4 regions of the Nocardia sp. NPDC020380 genome follow, and region 4 is predicted to be linked to each of the others. Evidence: riboswitches for the same ligand, from Rfam matches in the RefSeq annotation. Region 4 holds a riboswitch; each other region holds the start of a gene.
The links. A riboswitch is a leader RNA that binds a small molecule or an ion and turns the genes downstream of it on or off. The one in region 4 is predicted to bind cobalamin.

Region 1 (3,590 bases), on a different contig from region 4:
AGGCGATCCGCGCGTCACCCTGCACCCGGACGACGCGGCGGCGCGCGGCATCGGCGAGGGCGACCCGATCACCGTCTCGAACGAGCGCGGCTCCTTCACCGCCGTCGCCGAGATCTCCGATGTGGTGCGCCCCGGTGTGGCCGCGACCCCGAAGGGCCGCTGGGCCAAGCTATCCGGCGGCGCCACCGTGAATGCCACCATCGCCGAACGGGATTCGGACCTCGGCGGCGGCGCCGTCTTCCACGACAACCGCGTCCGGATCACCCGGACACCGGCCGCCAACTGACCCCGCTCAGCTGGCGGCCTGGACCGAGCGCCGATTCTTGGTGCCGTACAGGGCTCGCCCCTGCGTGGGAGTGACGGTTTCGAGCAGCGCCGGGGGCTCGTTCTTCAGGTGCTGCTGCAGGATCTTCCCGGCCATCGGGGCGATGATCGGCGCGGCCATGATCAGGCCACGCTTGTTGAACAGCGTGAACAGCCAGACCAGGATGCGACCGGCCGGGCGGACCAGCAGGTCGACAATGCCCGGGCGGTCGAAGTGACCGAGCTTGCGCATCCATTTCGGCAGCGTCGCAATGGAAGCGAAGGAGAGGATGCGGGCGCCGAGGGCATAGGTGATGCCCGCGCCGTGCTTCGGGGAGGTGAACAGCATCTGCCGCATGCCCGCTTCGGCGCGCTCCGAGGTGCACAGGCGCGCACGGACATTCGCGTAGTACTCGCGCACGCCCTCGCGGGTGAGCGGCACCTCCTCCGGCTTGCAGGTCTGCAGCTCGGCGGCGATGCGGCACTCCTGCCAGTAGCGCGCCTCCTCCTCCGGGGTCAGGCCCGGCCCGAACATCTCGTAGGCCTTGAGCACCGACTGCCAGCCGGTGATGTGGATCCAGAGCTGGGTCTCCGGGCTGTTGGCGCTGTAGCGCTGGCCGCTGATGGGTTCGATGCCGGTGGACTTGGCATGAATCGACATCAGGTGCTCGGAGGCTTCGATCGCCGTCTTGCTGTCGCCGATCGCGACGATCAGGAAGTACGCGAAGGTCATGTCCAGCCGGTCGCGGGGATCGGTGTGGATCTTGCCGGTGTCGGCGACCGCGGCGGTCAGGAACGGGTCGAAGAACTCCAGAGCGACCGCGCGCTGGAAGCCGATCACGGCGGTGGGTGAGGTCCAGACCTTCCAACTCGGCGAATCCGGGCCGAAGAAGCCCAGATCGGTGCGTCGAAGCGTGGTCGGATCGAAGCTCATGTGCGCTCCTTCAGCGGGCTGCCCTGCGAATACAACGCAACCGTAGCAATTACTGCGGACTAATACAACGGTGCCGTAGGATTTGTTCGGACAGGATCCCGGCCGCGCCGTCGCGAATGACAGAATGAGGTCGATGAAGGTGAGCAAACCCGGCACCGACCGGCCACGCAGGCGCTACGCCCCACGCCTGCCACCCGAGCAACGCCGGGCACAATTGCTCGACGCCGCCTTCACCGTGCTGGAACGCGCGGAACTGCACGAACTCAGCATGGAAGCCGTCGCCGCCGAGGCCGGCGTCGGCAAGCCCGTGCTCTACACCGTCTTCAAGACCCGGGCCGAACTGGTCGAAGCCCTGCTCGAACGCGAACGCGAACGCGCCCTCGACCAGGTCGCCGACACCCTCCCCACCGATCTCCTCGGCGCCGACCCCGTGGTCGCCGCCTCCGCGACGGTGAAGGCCTTCGTCGATGTGGCACTACGTGATCCGACGCGCTGGCGCCTCATCCTCGCCGGCCCCGGCAGCGCACCCGACGAATACCGCGAGGCCATCCGCAGCTCCCGCGCCGGCGTCTTCGACCAGGCCGAGGCCCTGGTCCGCATGGGCCTGATCGCCGACCCGCGCTGGTCCGCCATGGATTCCGCCCTCCTCACCAACTCCCTGCTCACCATCGCCGAGATGCTCGGCCGCCTGGCCGTCAGCGATCCGGACACCTACCCCCGCGACCGCATCGAGGGTTTCGTACAGTCCATCGTCCAGTTGCTGATCGGCCGGCCGGCGAACTAGCACACTCCCGTTTCCCACCAGATGGGTGATCGTTTGACCTTGTGGCCAGGCATTTCGTATGGTCATGTGATCGGCGATTCGTTGGAATCCGGTGCAAATCCGGAACGGTCGCGCCACTGTGAGCATCTCGGTAGATGCGAGTCAGACACCGGGCCGCCGTGTTTCATACCGGCTGGGGGACGCGAAATCCCCTGTAAGCAAGGAGTTCTCGTGGCCACGTCCTATGCACCACGTTCCAGCCTCGGCACCGGCGCGCTGTCCCTGCCCACCACGGCCATGTGGCTGATCGGCACCACCGTGCTGGCATTGCTCGCCATCTACTTCATCGGCATCGATCAGGGCGCCGTCTCGGTGTTCGGCAGTGACATGCACGTGCACGAGTTCGTCCACGACGGACGCCATTTCCTCGGATTCCCCTGCCACTAGTCACGGGAATCGAGTACCCACAATGGAAAAACGGATCATCGGCCGGGGCGTCCTGCTGGGCGCGCTCGGCGGACTCTTCGCGTTCCTTTTCGCCCGGATCATGGCCGAGCCCATCATCGATCGGGCCATCGACTACGAATCCGGCCGCGACGACGCCCAGATGGCGCTGGACAAGGCGGCCGGGCTGCCCATGCCCGATATGGGACCCGACATCTTCACCCGCACCCAGCAGCAGAACATCGGCCTCGGGTTCGGCGTGATCGTGTTCGGCATGGCCATGGGCGCGCTGTTCGCGGTCGTCTACTACCTGGCCATGACCCGCTCGGGCAAGACCACGCCGCGCAATCTGGCACTGCTGGTGGCGGGCGGCATGTTCCTGGCGTTCTACGCGGTGCCGTTCCTGAAGTACCCGGCCAACCCGCCGTCGATCGGACATCCGGACACCATCAAGGAACGCACCGGGCTGTACGTGCTCATGATCGTGATCAGCACGGTGGCGCTCTTCGCGGCCCTCTGGCTGGGGCGCAGACTGGCCGCGCGGCTGGGCAATTGGACCGCGACCATTGCCGCGGGACTGTCCTTCGTGGTGGTCATGAGCATCGTGATGCTGGTACTGCCGTCGCTGGGGCATCTGTCCGCGAACAAGTCGTTCGGCGACTTCGACACGGAAACGCCGCAGCCGCTGAAGGATGCGGCGGGGACCATCGTCTACCCGGGCTTCCCGGCGGACGATCTGTTCCACTTCCGGTTGTACTCGTTCATCGCGCAGGCGATCCTCTGGGTCGTGATCGGCGTCGGATTCGCCTGGCTCGCACCGCGATTGCTCGGTGAGCGCGCCGCCGGCACCCCGGAACCGTCGACCGCGGCGGCATGAGCGCGGTCACCCGCCTCACCCTGGTGACGCATGCGATCACCGATGCCGTGCAGGCCGCCCGCTTCCCGGCCGATGAACCGCTGAACCCGCTCGGGTCGCGGTCGGCCGAGCAGGCGGGCGGGCTGTCCGGCGCGACCGCCGGCGCGTTCTGCGCGCCGGAGGCCCGCACCGCGCAGACCGCCGGGGCGCTCGGGCTCTCCGGGACCACCGAGGAAGCCTTGCGCGACTTGGATTGCGGCAGCTGGGCGGGACAGTCGATGGAGGCCATC
Region 2 (3,590 bases), on a different contig from region 4:
GCGGTCACCTCATCGGTGCGACGGGTCTTCAGACCGCAGTCCGGATTGACCCAGAGCCGCTCGGCCGGAACGGCTTTCAACGCCAAGGCGAGCGACTGCTCGATCTCCTCGGCGCCCGGCACTCGCGGCGAATGGATGTCGTACACGCCCGGGCCCACGCCCAGGTCGAAACCCGCCGCATTGAGATCGTCGAGCACCTCCATGTGCGAACGCGCCGCCTCGATCGAGGTGACGTCGGCATCCAGGCCCGCGATCGCCCCGATGACCTCACCGAACTCCGAATAGCAGAGGTGGGTGTGGATCTGCGTGGCATCCGCGACGCCGGAAGTCGACAGCCGGAAGGCATCCACCGCCCACTCCAGGTAGGCGGCCTGATCGGCCTTGCGCAGCGGCAAGAGCTCCCGCAGCGCCGGCTCATCGACCTGGATGATGCCGATACCGGCCGCCTCCAGATCGACTGTCTCGTCCCGGATCGCGAGGGCGATCTGCCGCGCGGTATCGGCCAGCGGCTGATCGTCGCGGATGAACGACCACGCCAGGATGGTCACCGGACCGGTCAGCATGCCCTTCACCGGCTTCGCGGTCAGCGACTGCGCGTAGGTGATCCACTCGACGGTCATGACCGCCGGGCGCACCACATCGCCGTACACGATCGGCGGTCGCACGCAACGGGTTCCGTAGGACTGCACCCAGCCGTTGACCGTGGCGGCGAAACCGTCCAGCTGCTCGGCGAAGTATTGCACCATGTCATTGCGCTCGGGCTCGCCGTGCACCAGCACGTCCAGGCCGATCTCCTCCTGCAGCGCAACGACTTCGGCTATCTCGGCGCGCATACGCGCGTCGTACTCGGCCTGATCGATCTCGCCCTTGCGCAATTCCGCACGCGCCACCCGGATCCGGCTGGTCTGCGGGTAGGAGCCGATGGTGGTGGTCGGCAGCAGCGGCAGGTGCAGCCGCTCCTGCTGCAGCACGCGGCGCTCGTCGGCCGGGGCGCGGCGGATCGCGTCGGCGTCCAGCTCCGCCAGGCGATCTCGCACCGCCTGCACGTGCAGTCGCCGGTCGGCCTTGCGGTCCAGCACGGCGGTGCGAGCGATGTCCAGGCCACCGGCCACGGCCTCCTCGCCCCGGTGCAGCGCGGTGGCCAGCAGCACGATCTCGGCGAGCTTCTCGTTGCCGAAGGCCAGCCAGCTGCGCAGGCGCGGCTCCAGATCGGTCTCGGGCTTCAGGCTGTACGGAACGTGCAGCAGCGAGCAGGAACTCGACACCGCGACCGTCACCCCGGCATCCCGCAGATCGGTCAGCCGCGGCAGCGCATGGTCCGGATCGACGCGCCAGATATTGTGGCCGTCCACGACACCGGCCACGATCAGCTTGTCCGTGATCGACCGCGCCGCAACCACATCCGCGTCACCGCCCGCGACCAGATCGACGGCGATGCCCTCGATCCCGGTCTCCGCGAGTACCGGCAGCGCCGCACCCAGCCGCCCGAAGTACGAGGCCACCAAGATGGCCGGCCGCGCCGACAGCTCGGCCAGCCGCCGGTACGCGGTGTGCACCACGGCGAGTTCGGTTTCGGACAGATCGGTGACCAGCGACGGCTCGTCGATCTGCACCCACTTCGCACCGGCATCGGCGAGCAGACCGAGCAGTTGCTCGTAGAGCGGCAGCAGATCGGGCAGGCGGTCCAGCAGATTGCTACCGTCCACCGACTTGGCCAGCTTCAGGAAGGTGATCGGGCCGACGATCACCGGCCGGGCCGGAACACCCAGCGCCAGCGCCTCTTCCAGCTCGGCGAGCGGCTTCTCCGGGTGCAGCGAGAACTCGGTCTCCGCCGCGAGCTCGGGCACCAGGTAGTGGTAGTTGGTGTCGAACCACTTGGTCATCTCCAGCGGCGTGACCTCGGCATTGCCGCGCGCGGCCGCGAAGTAGCGGTCCAGCTCGTCGGAGATACCGAGCACCCGCTCGGGCAGTGCGCCCAGCAGCACGGCGGTATCGAGCACCTGGTCGTAATACGAAAACGTGCCGACCGGAACGGAATCCAGCCCGGCATTCCGGACCTGCGTGAGCTGCGCCGTCCGCAGCTCCCGGGCGACCTCGTGCAGCCCGGCGGCGTCGAGGCGGCCCGCCCAGTACGCTTCGGTGGCGCGCTTGAGTTCGCGATTCGGTCCGATTCGCGGCAGCCCCAGCACAGTGGCGGTGAAAGTGTTGTCAGGGTTCAACATCGATGAACTCCAGAGTCAGCAGTCAGAGGGACGCCACCCATTTCGAACGCACGCTGAACGAGCCCACACGCATGATCCGTGCCCGGTCCACTCGGCGTGACGCCCGATCCACGAGGCGACGACCGCCGGATACGGCGTATCCGGCACAACGGGCAGGTCTTCGGACTCATGGGCGCCGACCCGTACGGGGTCGATCCCGGCGCTCTCGGCCGGGGCTGTCCTACTGACCGTCGCTTCCCAGGCATCACTTCATGCGCCCAGTGCGAATGACGGCTGTCGTTCCCACTCACCGCTGCGGGACAGTCCCGGATTCTCACCGGGTTCCCTCTCACCACGCCGACAACGCGAACGTCATCGCCAGGTTTCGACGCCATCGGGCGGATCAGGGGCTCCTCGACTCCGCCTCCGGCGAACCAGCTGCACCCGCAAATATAGCGAAGTTCTTACGGGTTCCGCACCGCTACCCGTCCACTCGGGGTGGAGGCGCGGTGGAAGCTCGCGCGTGCAATGTCACCGGGAGGACGATGTTCCGGGTGGCGATGGGACGCTCGTGCAACGCGTCGAGCAACAACGACGCCGCGCGATGGCCGATCTCCCGGCGGTCCACCGCGATGGTGGTCAGGGCCGGGTACAGCGAGGCGGAAGTAGGGAGATCGTCGTGACCGACCACCGAGATATCCTGCGGGACACGCAGACCCGCGTCCGCCACCGCGAGATAGGCTATGTGGGCGATGTAATCGCTGTTGGCGATGAACGCGGTCGGCCGCTCCGGTGCGGGCACGGCCAGCGCTTCGGCTATCGCGCTGCGCGCGGCCCGGGCGGACAGTTCGGTGGTCACCGTCAGGGCGGTGAAGCCGAGGTCCACGCTCAGCTGCCGGAAGCGTTCGAGCCGTTCGGGGTCCGGCGACTTGTCCGCCGGCGCGACGATCATGGCGAGCCGCCGGTGCCCCAGCTCCAGCAGGTGGCGGACGGCGAGATCGACCGCGGTCTCCTGATCGGTGCGCACGCTCATGGTCGGGCCGCCGGCGGTATCGAGCAGGACCAGCGGCCGACTGGTGACCGAAGACCATTCCCGCACCTGCGGACTCACCCCGATGGGCGCGATGGCCAGGCCGTCGATGGCGCGGTGCTGGAAGGCGTCCAGCAACTGCCCTTCCCGGTCCGGGTCGTAGCGGGAGGAACCGACCATCACGTCGTAGCCTGCGGCGGCGCAGGTTTCGTCGAAGCCGTCGATCACGTCCAGGAAGTGCGGATTGCGTAGATTCCGGATGAGCAGACCGAGCACCCGGGTTCGGTTGGTGCGCAAGGCGACCGCCGAAGCGTTGGGCCGATAGCCGAGTTCTTCGGCACGTTCGAGGATGCGTTCCC
Region 3 (3,590 bases), on a different contig from region 4:
GGCCGGTGCGTAGCCCGCCCGGTTCGGCGGCGGCGAATGCGGTTGCCACTAGCGGTGTTCCAGGTGCGTGGAGTCGAGGACACCGTGCCGGGAGCATTTCGCCCACCAGCCGTCGGGACTGACCTGCACGATCATCCGGCGTCCGCATTGTTCGCAGTAGCGCGGCGGCTCCAATCCGAGTGCGGCGGCGGCCGGCACCGGATCGTCCAGCCCCGGCACGATCCGCTTACCCGTGAACGGGTTGTAGCGCTCCTCTATCTCCACGATCACCTCGATGGATCCTTCGTGTCTCGATGTGGAACAGCCTGGTCGAGCTGCGCCGAAGCCGGTACCGCTTCACGGTACCGGCTCCGCATGGTCCACCGGCGTCGGAGGGGCCGAGGCCCCGCCGCGGTCAGAGAGTTTCGTTGAGCGCTTTGATCGGCATCTTGAGTTCGCCGAGCAGATCGAGGTCGGCTTCGGCGGGCCGGCCCAGCGTGGTCAGGTAGTTGCCGACGATGACGGCATTGATGCCGCCGAGGATGCCCTGCTTGGCGCCGAGGTCGCCGAGCGTGATCTCACGACCGCCGGCGAAACGCAGGATGGTGCGCGGCAAGGCGAGCCGGAAGGCGGCGACGGCACGCAGCGCGTCGGCGGCGGGCAGCACCTCCAGATCACCGAACGGCGTGCCGGGACGCGGGTTGAGGAAGTTCAGCGGCACCTCGTCGGGCTCCAGCGTGGCCAGGTCCGCGGCGAATTCCGCACGCTGCTCCAGGGTTTCGCCCATGCCGAGGATGCCGCCGCAGCAGACCTCCATACCGGCTTCGCGCACCATGCGCAGGGTTTCCCAGCGCTCGTCGTAGGTGTGGGTGGTGACCACGTTCGGGAAGTGCGAGCGCGCGGTCTCGAGATTGTGGTTGTAGCGGTGCACGCCCATGGCGGCGAGCTGGTCGACCTGCTCCTGGTTGAGCATGCCGAGCGAGCAGGCGACCTGGATGTCGACCTCGTTGCGGATGGCCTCGACGCCCGCGGCGACCTGCGCCATGAGCCGCTCGTCCGGTCCGCGCACGGCGGCCACGATGCAGAATTCGGTGGCGCCGGTCTTGGCGGTCTGCTTGGCGGCCTCGACCAGCGACGGGATATCGAGCCACGCGGCGCGCACCGGGGACTGGAAAAGGCCGGACTGCGAACAGAAGTGGCAGTCCTCGGGGCAGCCGCCGGTCTTGAGCGAGATGATGCCCTCGACCTCGACCTCCGGTCCGCACCATTTCATGCGCACGTCGTGCGCGAGGCTCAGTAGTTCTTCGAGCCGGTCGTCGCCCAGTCGCAGTACCTCGAGGGTCTGGTCCTGGGTGAGTCCGACTCCGCGTTCGAGCACCTGCTCACGGGCGATGGCGAGAATGTCGTCGCCGGCAGTGCTTCCGGCCTCGGTGGTGACGGCTGCCTGGGTCATGCCTACGAGTCCCTTCGTCCGGCCGGTCGGGCCGGGCATCGCAACGTGCCCGGCTCGTGTAGCCGAACAACTTGAACGGTGTTCAGGGTAGGCTAGCAGCCGGGAACGTGAGCCGGAACACGAGAGGGTCGGATTCTGCAGTGCAACTTCATCGCACGGACGTGGTCGACGGGGCCATCGCCATTCTCGACCAGTACGGGCTCGCCGACCTGACCATGCGGCGGCTCGCGAGCTCGCTGCACGTGCAGCCGGGGGCGCTGTACTGGCACTTTCCCAACAAACAGGCCCTGCTCGGCGCGGTCGCGGACCGCGTGCTCGCACCCATGGACGAACCGGTCGGTGCGGGCGAATGGTCCGGGCAAATGACCGAACTCGCGCATCGGCTGCGCTCCTGCCTGCTCGCCTACCGCGACGGCGCCGAATTGGTCTCGGCCACTTACGCTTCCCGGCTCACCACCAGCAAGGGGCGGGAACGACTGGCCAGCGCCGCCATTCGCGCGGGCATGACGCGCGAGGAAGCGGATCTCGCGGCCTACACGCTCCTCTATTACGTGCTCGGCCAGACCGTCGACGAGCAGTCGCGCATCCAGATGGATTCCGCGGGCGCCCTCGCCGAGGAACACTCCCCCCTCTACGACACCACCGGCGCCACCGCCCGCTTCGATTTCGGACTGCAGTTGTTCGTGAGCGGCGTGCGTCACCTGCTGGGCACCCGCATCCGCTGAGCAATACTTCCGGACGGTAGAGTCCGTCCCGTCATCCCCGGTGGGTGCGGGAATCCGGTGCAAACCCGGAACGGTCGCGCCACTGTGAGCAACCTTCGGGCTGCGAGTCAGACCTCCCCCACCGGACCTAACTCGGGAGAGGCCGCGATTTGCCCAGAGAGCTCCGTCGATGAGCCGTGCCCGGGCGGCGATCGCGCTGCCGGTACTGGCGGCGCTGCTGCTAGCCGCCATGATCGTGGCGACCGGATTCGGCGCCGAAACCATTCCCCTGCACGATGTGCTGGACGTACTGCACCGGCGCGCAACCGGACTCGCACCCGCCAATCTGGGCGTCGACACCATCGTGTGGCAGTTGCGGGTGCCGCGCACGCTGCTCGCGGCGATCGTCGGAGCGGGACTGGCGGTCTCGGGCGCGGGCATGCAGACGCTGGTGCGCAATCCGCTGGCGGATCCGTATCTCCTGGGCGTCTCCTCGGGCGCGGGCGTCGGCGCGGCGGCCGTCATCACCACGGGAAGCTTTGCCGCAGCGGGGCTCTGGGCGCTCTCCGCAGGCGCGCTGGCCGGGGCCCTGGCAGCAGCCGCGGCCGTCTTCCTGATCGCGGTAGCCCAGGGTGGCCTCACCCCTTTGCGATTGGTCCTGACCGGCACCGTCCTCGGCTCGGCCTTCAGCGCGCTGAGCAGTTACATCGTCTTCCGCAGCGGTGATCCCGCCGCCGCCAAATCGGTGCTCTTCTGGCTCCTCGGCAGCCTCGCGGGCGCCGACTGGACCCGAATCCTGCTCCCCGCCACCGTGGTAGCCGCTTGTGCCCTCGCGCTGTTTCTCTCCGCCAACTGGCTGGACGTCCTGAACCTCGGCACGGACACCGCCGCCTCGGTCGGAGTCCCGGTGCGGCAGTTGCGGATCGCGTTGTTCATCCTGCTGGCGGTCCTGGTGGGCGTCCTGGTCGCGGTCTCCGGCGGGATCGGCTTCGTCGGCCTGGTAGTGCCGCACGCGGCCCGCCTCATAGTGGGCCCGCGTCACCGCATCCTGCTCCCCGCCTCGGCCCTCTGCGGCGCCCTCTTCCTGGTAGTGGCCGACACCGCCACCAGAGTCCTGGTCCGCCCCACCGAAATCCCGGTAGGCGTCCTCACCGGCCTCATCGGCGCGCCCGCCTTCCTCCTCCTGATGGGACGCCGCACCTACCGATTCGGAACCGCATGAACAACGACAGCACGGGCGGCTCGGTGCAGGTACGGGGGCTGGCTTGCATTGCCGGGCGGCGGACGGTCGTCTCCGGCGTCGATTTCGAGGTGCGGGCCGGTGAAACTATCGGCATCGTAGGGCCGAACGGGGCGGGTAAGACGACGCTGCTGCGCACGGTGGCGGGGTTGGTGCCGCCTGCCGCCGGCAGTGTTCTCATCGATGGGGTTGCCGTGCATCGGGTTTCGGCTCG
Region 4 (3,590 bases):
GGTGAGGCCCAAGGCTTCTCGCAGGCCGGGGACGTTGACCTCGCCGCCCCAGAGCTGGCGGGCGCGCAGCATGGCCAGGACCAGGTCGACCTCGGCCTCACCGGCGGGGGCCTGGCCGAGGATGTGCAGGCCGTCGCGGATCTGGACGTCCTTGATCTCGCAGAGCCAGCCGTCGACGTGCAGGAGCATGTCGTCGAAGACTTCTTCGTCGGGGCGCTCGGCCAGGCCCAGGTCGTGGTCCATCTTGGCCGCGCGCATGAGGGTCCAGATCTGCTGGCGGATCGCGGGCAGCTTGGCCGGATCCAGCGCGGAGATGTTGGCGTGCTCGTCGAGCAGCTGCTCGAGACGCGAGATGTCGCCGTAGGTTTCGGCGCGCGCCATGGGCGGGATGAGGTGATCGACCAGGGTGGCGTGGGCGCGGCGCTTGGCCTGGGTGCCCTCGCCCGGATCGTTGACCAGGAAGGGGTAGATGAGCGGCAGGTCGCCCAGGGCGGCGTCGGTGCCGCAGGAGGCGGACATGCCGAGGGTCTTGCCGGGCAGCCATTCCAGGTTGCCGTGCTTGCCCAGGTGCACCATGGCGTCGGCGGCGAAACCGTCCGGGGCGGCCAGCCAGCGGTAGGCGGCCAGGTAGTGGTGGCTCGGCGGCAGGTCCGGGTCGTGGTAGATGGCGACCGGGTTCTCCCCGAAACCGCGCGGCGGCTGCACGATCAGCACCACATTGCCGAAACGCAGTGCGGCGATGACGATCTCGCCCTTGGGGTCGGCGGAGCGGTCGACGTACATCTGCCCCGGCGGCGGGCCCCACGCTTCGATGACCGCCGCGCGCAGGTCCTCGGACAGCGTGTCGAACCAGGCGGTGTAGGCATCGGCGCCGATGCGGATCGGGTTGCCCTCCAGCTGTTCGGCGGTCAGCCAGTCCGGATCCTGCCCGCCCGCCGCGATCAGTGCGTGGATGAGCGCGTCACCGTCGGCCTGCTCCAGTCCCGGAATCTCCCCTTCCGCGCCGAGATCGTAACCAGCCGAACGCATCTCACTCAGCAGCTTGATCGCACTGGCCGGGGTGTCCAGGCCGACCGCATTACCGATACGGGCGTGCTTGGTCGGATACGCCGACAGCACGATCGCGATCTTCTTCTTCGCGGCCGGAATATGACGCAGCCGCGCATACCGGGTCGCGATACCCGCCACCCGCGCGGCGCGCTCGGGATCGGGCACATAGGTCGACAGGCCGTCGGCGTCGAATTCCTTGAACGAGAACGGAACCGTGATGATGCGCCCGTCGAACTCCGGCACCGCCACCTGCGTGGCCACATCCAGCGGGGACAGGCCGTCGTCATTGGCCGCCCACTGCTCGCGCCCGCTGGTCAGGCAGAGTCCCTGCAGGATCGGCACATCCAGGTCGGCGAGCGCGCCCACATCCCAGGCCTCGTCATCGCCACCGGCGGACGCGGTGGCCGGCTTGGTGCCGCCCGCGGCCAGCACGGTCACCACGAGCGCGTCGGCTTCGCGGAGCCGGCTCAGCAGTTCGGGTTCGGCGGTGCGCAGCGAGGCGCAGTACACCGGCAGCGCCCGCGCGCCCTTGTCCTCGATGGCCGCGCACAGCGCATCGATGTAGCCGGTGTTGCCGGCCAGATGCTGAGCGCGGTAGTACACGACCGCCACGGTCGGCGCGCCCGCCGGGACCGGACGCGAATCCCGCTCCAGCTCACCCCAGCTCGGCATCTCCACCGGCGGCTCGAAACCGTGCCCGGTGAGCAGCACCGTGTCGGAGAGGAAGTTGTGCAGCTGCAGCAGGTTTCCCGGCCCGCCCGCGGCCAGATAGTTGTGCGCGTCGGCGGCCACGCCGCCGGGCACGGTCGAGCATTCCATCAGCTCGGCGTCCGGCGCGATCTCACCACCGAGCGCCACCACCGGAATCCCGCTGCCGCGCAGCGTCTCCAGCCCCTCCTCCCAGGCGCGTTTACCGCCGAGAATGCGCACGACGATCAGGTCGGCGCCTTCCAGCAGGCCCGGCAGATCGTCCGGCAGCAGGCGCGCCGGATTGCCGAGCCGATAGTCGGCTCCGCTGGCGCGTGCGCTCAGCAGATCGGTGTCGGAGGTGGACAGCAGCAGGATCACAGGGTCTCGGCCTTCCTCGGGTGACGCGCCCAGCACGGTTCGGCGCTCGACGGGAAGGTCTGACTGTCACAGTGGCGCGACCGCACCGGAATTGCACCGGTTTCTTCCGTTCGACGAGCGCGCCGACTCTATCGCGTTCGAACGGATGGTCGTGCAAGGCGGTGCGCGCAATGCCTGCACGGCCGTCGTATTCGGTCCGCGGGGCCCGCGGGCGCGCGGATCACAGTGCGGCAAAGGCTCGTCCGCGTCACTGTCCGACCGACCGGTCCGGGCGTACGCTGCCCGTATGCCTAGCACTCCGGGATGGGTCAGGCGGAACCGCTTCGCCGCCTGGTCAGGGTACTTCTGCATACTGGTTGCCTTCGCGACGCTGGCAATGACATTGACAGCAGCAGGCAGCGGCCACACCCAGTGGGCCATGATCGCGGGCATCATCTGCGCCGCCACCGTCCTCCTGGGACTCACCATCATGACGACGACCGTCCGCCGCGACCACGTGGAGCACCACCTGGTCCCCAACCTCCTCAACGACTGCTGGGAAAAGACCCCGCCCTACGCCCGGCTCCGCGGCGCCCCCAAATACATCGAACCCCGCCACTCCTGAGCGGACAGCACAAAACCCGAGCAGGGCCCCACGCATCAGCGTGGGGCCCTGCTCGATTCCGGCCGGCGACCCATCCAATTGCCGCCGTCCTCGCAGCTGGATTCGTCCGACCGCCGAGATCCTGCCGCGGGCCGACCCCGCTATCTGCCGTCACCCAGAGCCAGGGCGTCCTGCAATGCCCCGAGTCCAGCGGCGCCAAAGCCCTGTTCACAAGCCTGTGACGGCGGTCACTGCAGGCGTACGCTCGGAATATGCCGAATACTCCCTCATGGGTCCGGCGGAACCGATTTGCCGCCTGGTCAGTGTACTTTTGCGCTCTGGTTGCCTTCGCGATGCTGGCAATGACTTTGACGGCCGCGGGTAGCGGCCACGCCCGATACGCCCTCATCGCGGGCATCATCTGCGCGGCCGCCGTGCTGTTCGGCTTCGCGTCGATGGGCAGCACCGTGCACCGCGACCACGTCGATCATCACCGCACCCCGAATCTGCTGCAGGACAGCTGGCAACTCGCCCCGCCGTACGCGCGCGTACGCGGCGCCTCCCGGCCGGTCGAACCCCGCCGCTCCGCCTGAGCTCCCGCGGACAGGCGTCGGCGCCAGGCACCGACGCCCGCCGTAGGCTGGGCTGGTCATGGAGCGAAACGAAGCCGATTCCTGCCCGGGCGTGCTGCGCCTGCATCAGGCCGCCGACGGGCCCCTCGCCCGTATCCGCATACCCGGCGGGCGGCTGGAACCCGCACAACTGCAGGCCCTGGCCGAGGCCGCCGTCGAATTGGCCGACGGCAGTATCGAACTGACCTCACGCGGCAATGTGCAATTGCGGCAGGTGCGCGATGCCGCCGCCCTCGAAGAGCGCCTCACCACCGCCG

Region 1: linked by a shared signal. The riboswitch ahead of ACH438_RS23000 (CbtB-domain containing protein) and the one ahead of cobN (cobaltochelatase subunit CobN) in region 4 are both predicted to bind cobalamin.
Region 2: linked by a shared signal. The riboswitch ahead of metE (5-methyltetrahydropteroyltriglutamate--homocysteine S-methyltransferase) and the one ahead of cobN (cobaltochelatase subunit CobN) in region 4 are both predicted to bind cobalamin.
Region 3: linked by a shared signal. The riboswitch ahead of ACH438_RS35170 (FecCD family ABC transporter permease) and the one ahead of cobN (cobaltochelatase subunit CobN) in region 4 are both predicted to bind cobalamin.

What each region holds. Positions count from the first base shown of each region.
Region 1 is NZ_JBIRVQ010000008.1:96,149-99,738, reverse strand. It holds gene ACH438_RS23015 (molybdopterin-dependent oxidoreductase) at 1-286, shown strand, start outside; gene ACH438_RS23010 (oxygenase MpaB family protein) at 293-1,237, opposite strand; gene ACH438_RS23005 (TetR/AcrR family transcriptional regulator) at 1,371-2,021, shown strand; cobalamin riboswitch at 2,048-2,193, shown strand; gene ACH438_RS23000 (CbtB-domain containing protein) at 2,298-2,447, shown strand; gene ACH438_RS22995 (CbtA family protein) at 2,470-3,321, shown strand; gene ACH438_RS22990 (histidine phosphatase family protein) at 3,318-3,590, shown strand, end outside.
Region 2 is NZ_JBIRVQ010000019.1:18,758-22,347, forward strand. It holds gene metE (5-methyltetrahydropteroyltriglutamate--homocysteine S-methyltransferase) at 1-2,222, opposite strand, end outside; cobalamin riboswitch at 2,356-2,590, opposite strand; gene ACH438_RS39545 (LacI family DNA-binding transcriptional regulator) at 2,683-3,590, opposite strand, start outside.
Region 3 is NZ_JBIRVQ010000015.1:30,497-34,086, reverse strand. It holds gene ACH438_RS35190 (DUF2567 domain-containing protein) at 1-49, opposite strand, end outside; gene ACH438_RS35185 (hypothetical protein) at 49-264, opposite strand; gene bioB (biotin synthase BioB) at 395-1,432, opposite strand; gene ACH438_RS35175 (TetR/AcrR family transcriptional regulator C-terminal domain-containing protein) at 1,573-2,157, shown strand; cobalamin riboswitch at 2,159-2,294, shown strand; gene ACH438_RS35170 (FecCD family ABC transporter permease) at 2,327-3,358, shown strand; gene ACH438_RS35165 (ABC transporter ATP-binding protein) at 3,355-3,590, shown strand, end outside.
Region 4 is NZ_JBIRVQ010000030.1:53,368-56,957, reverse strand. It holds partial or broken gene cobN (cobaltochelatase subunit CobN) at 1-1,941, opposite strand, end outside; cobalamin riboswitch at 2,041-2,260, opposite strand; gene ACH438_RS45495 (hypothetical protein) at 2,405-2,722, shown strand; gene ACH438_RS45490 (hypothetical protein) at 3,064-3,294, shown strand; gene cobG (precorrin-3B synthase) at 3,347-3,590, shown strand, end outside.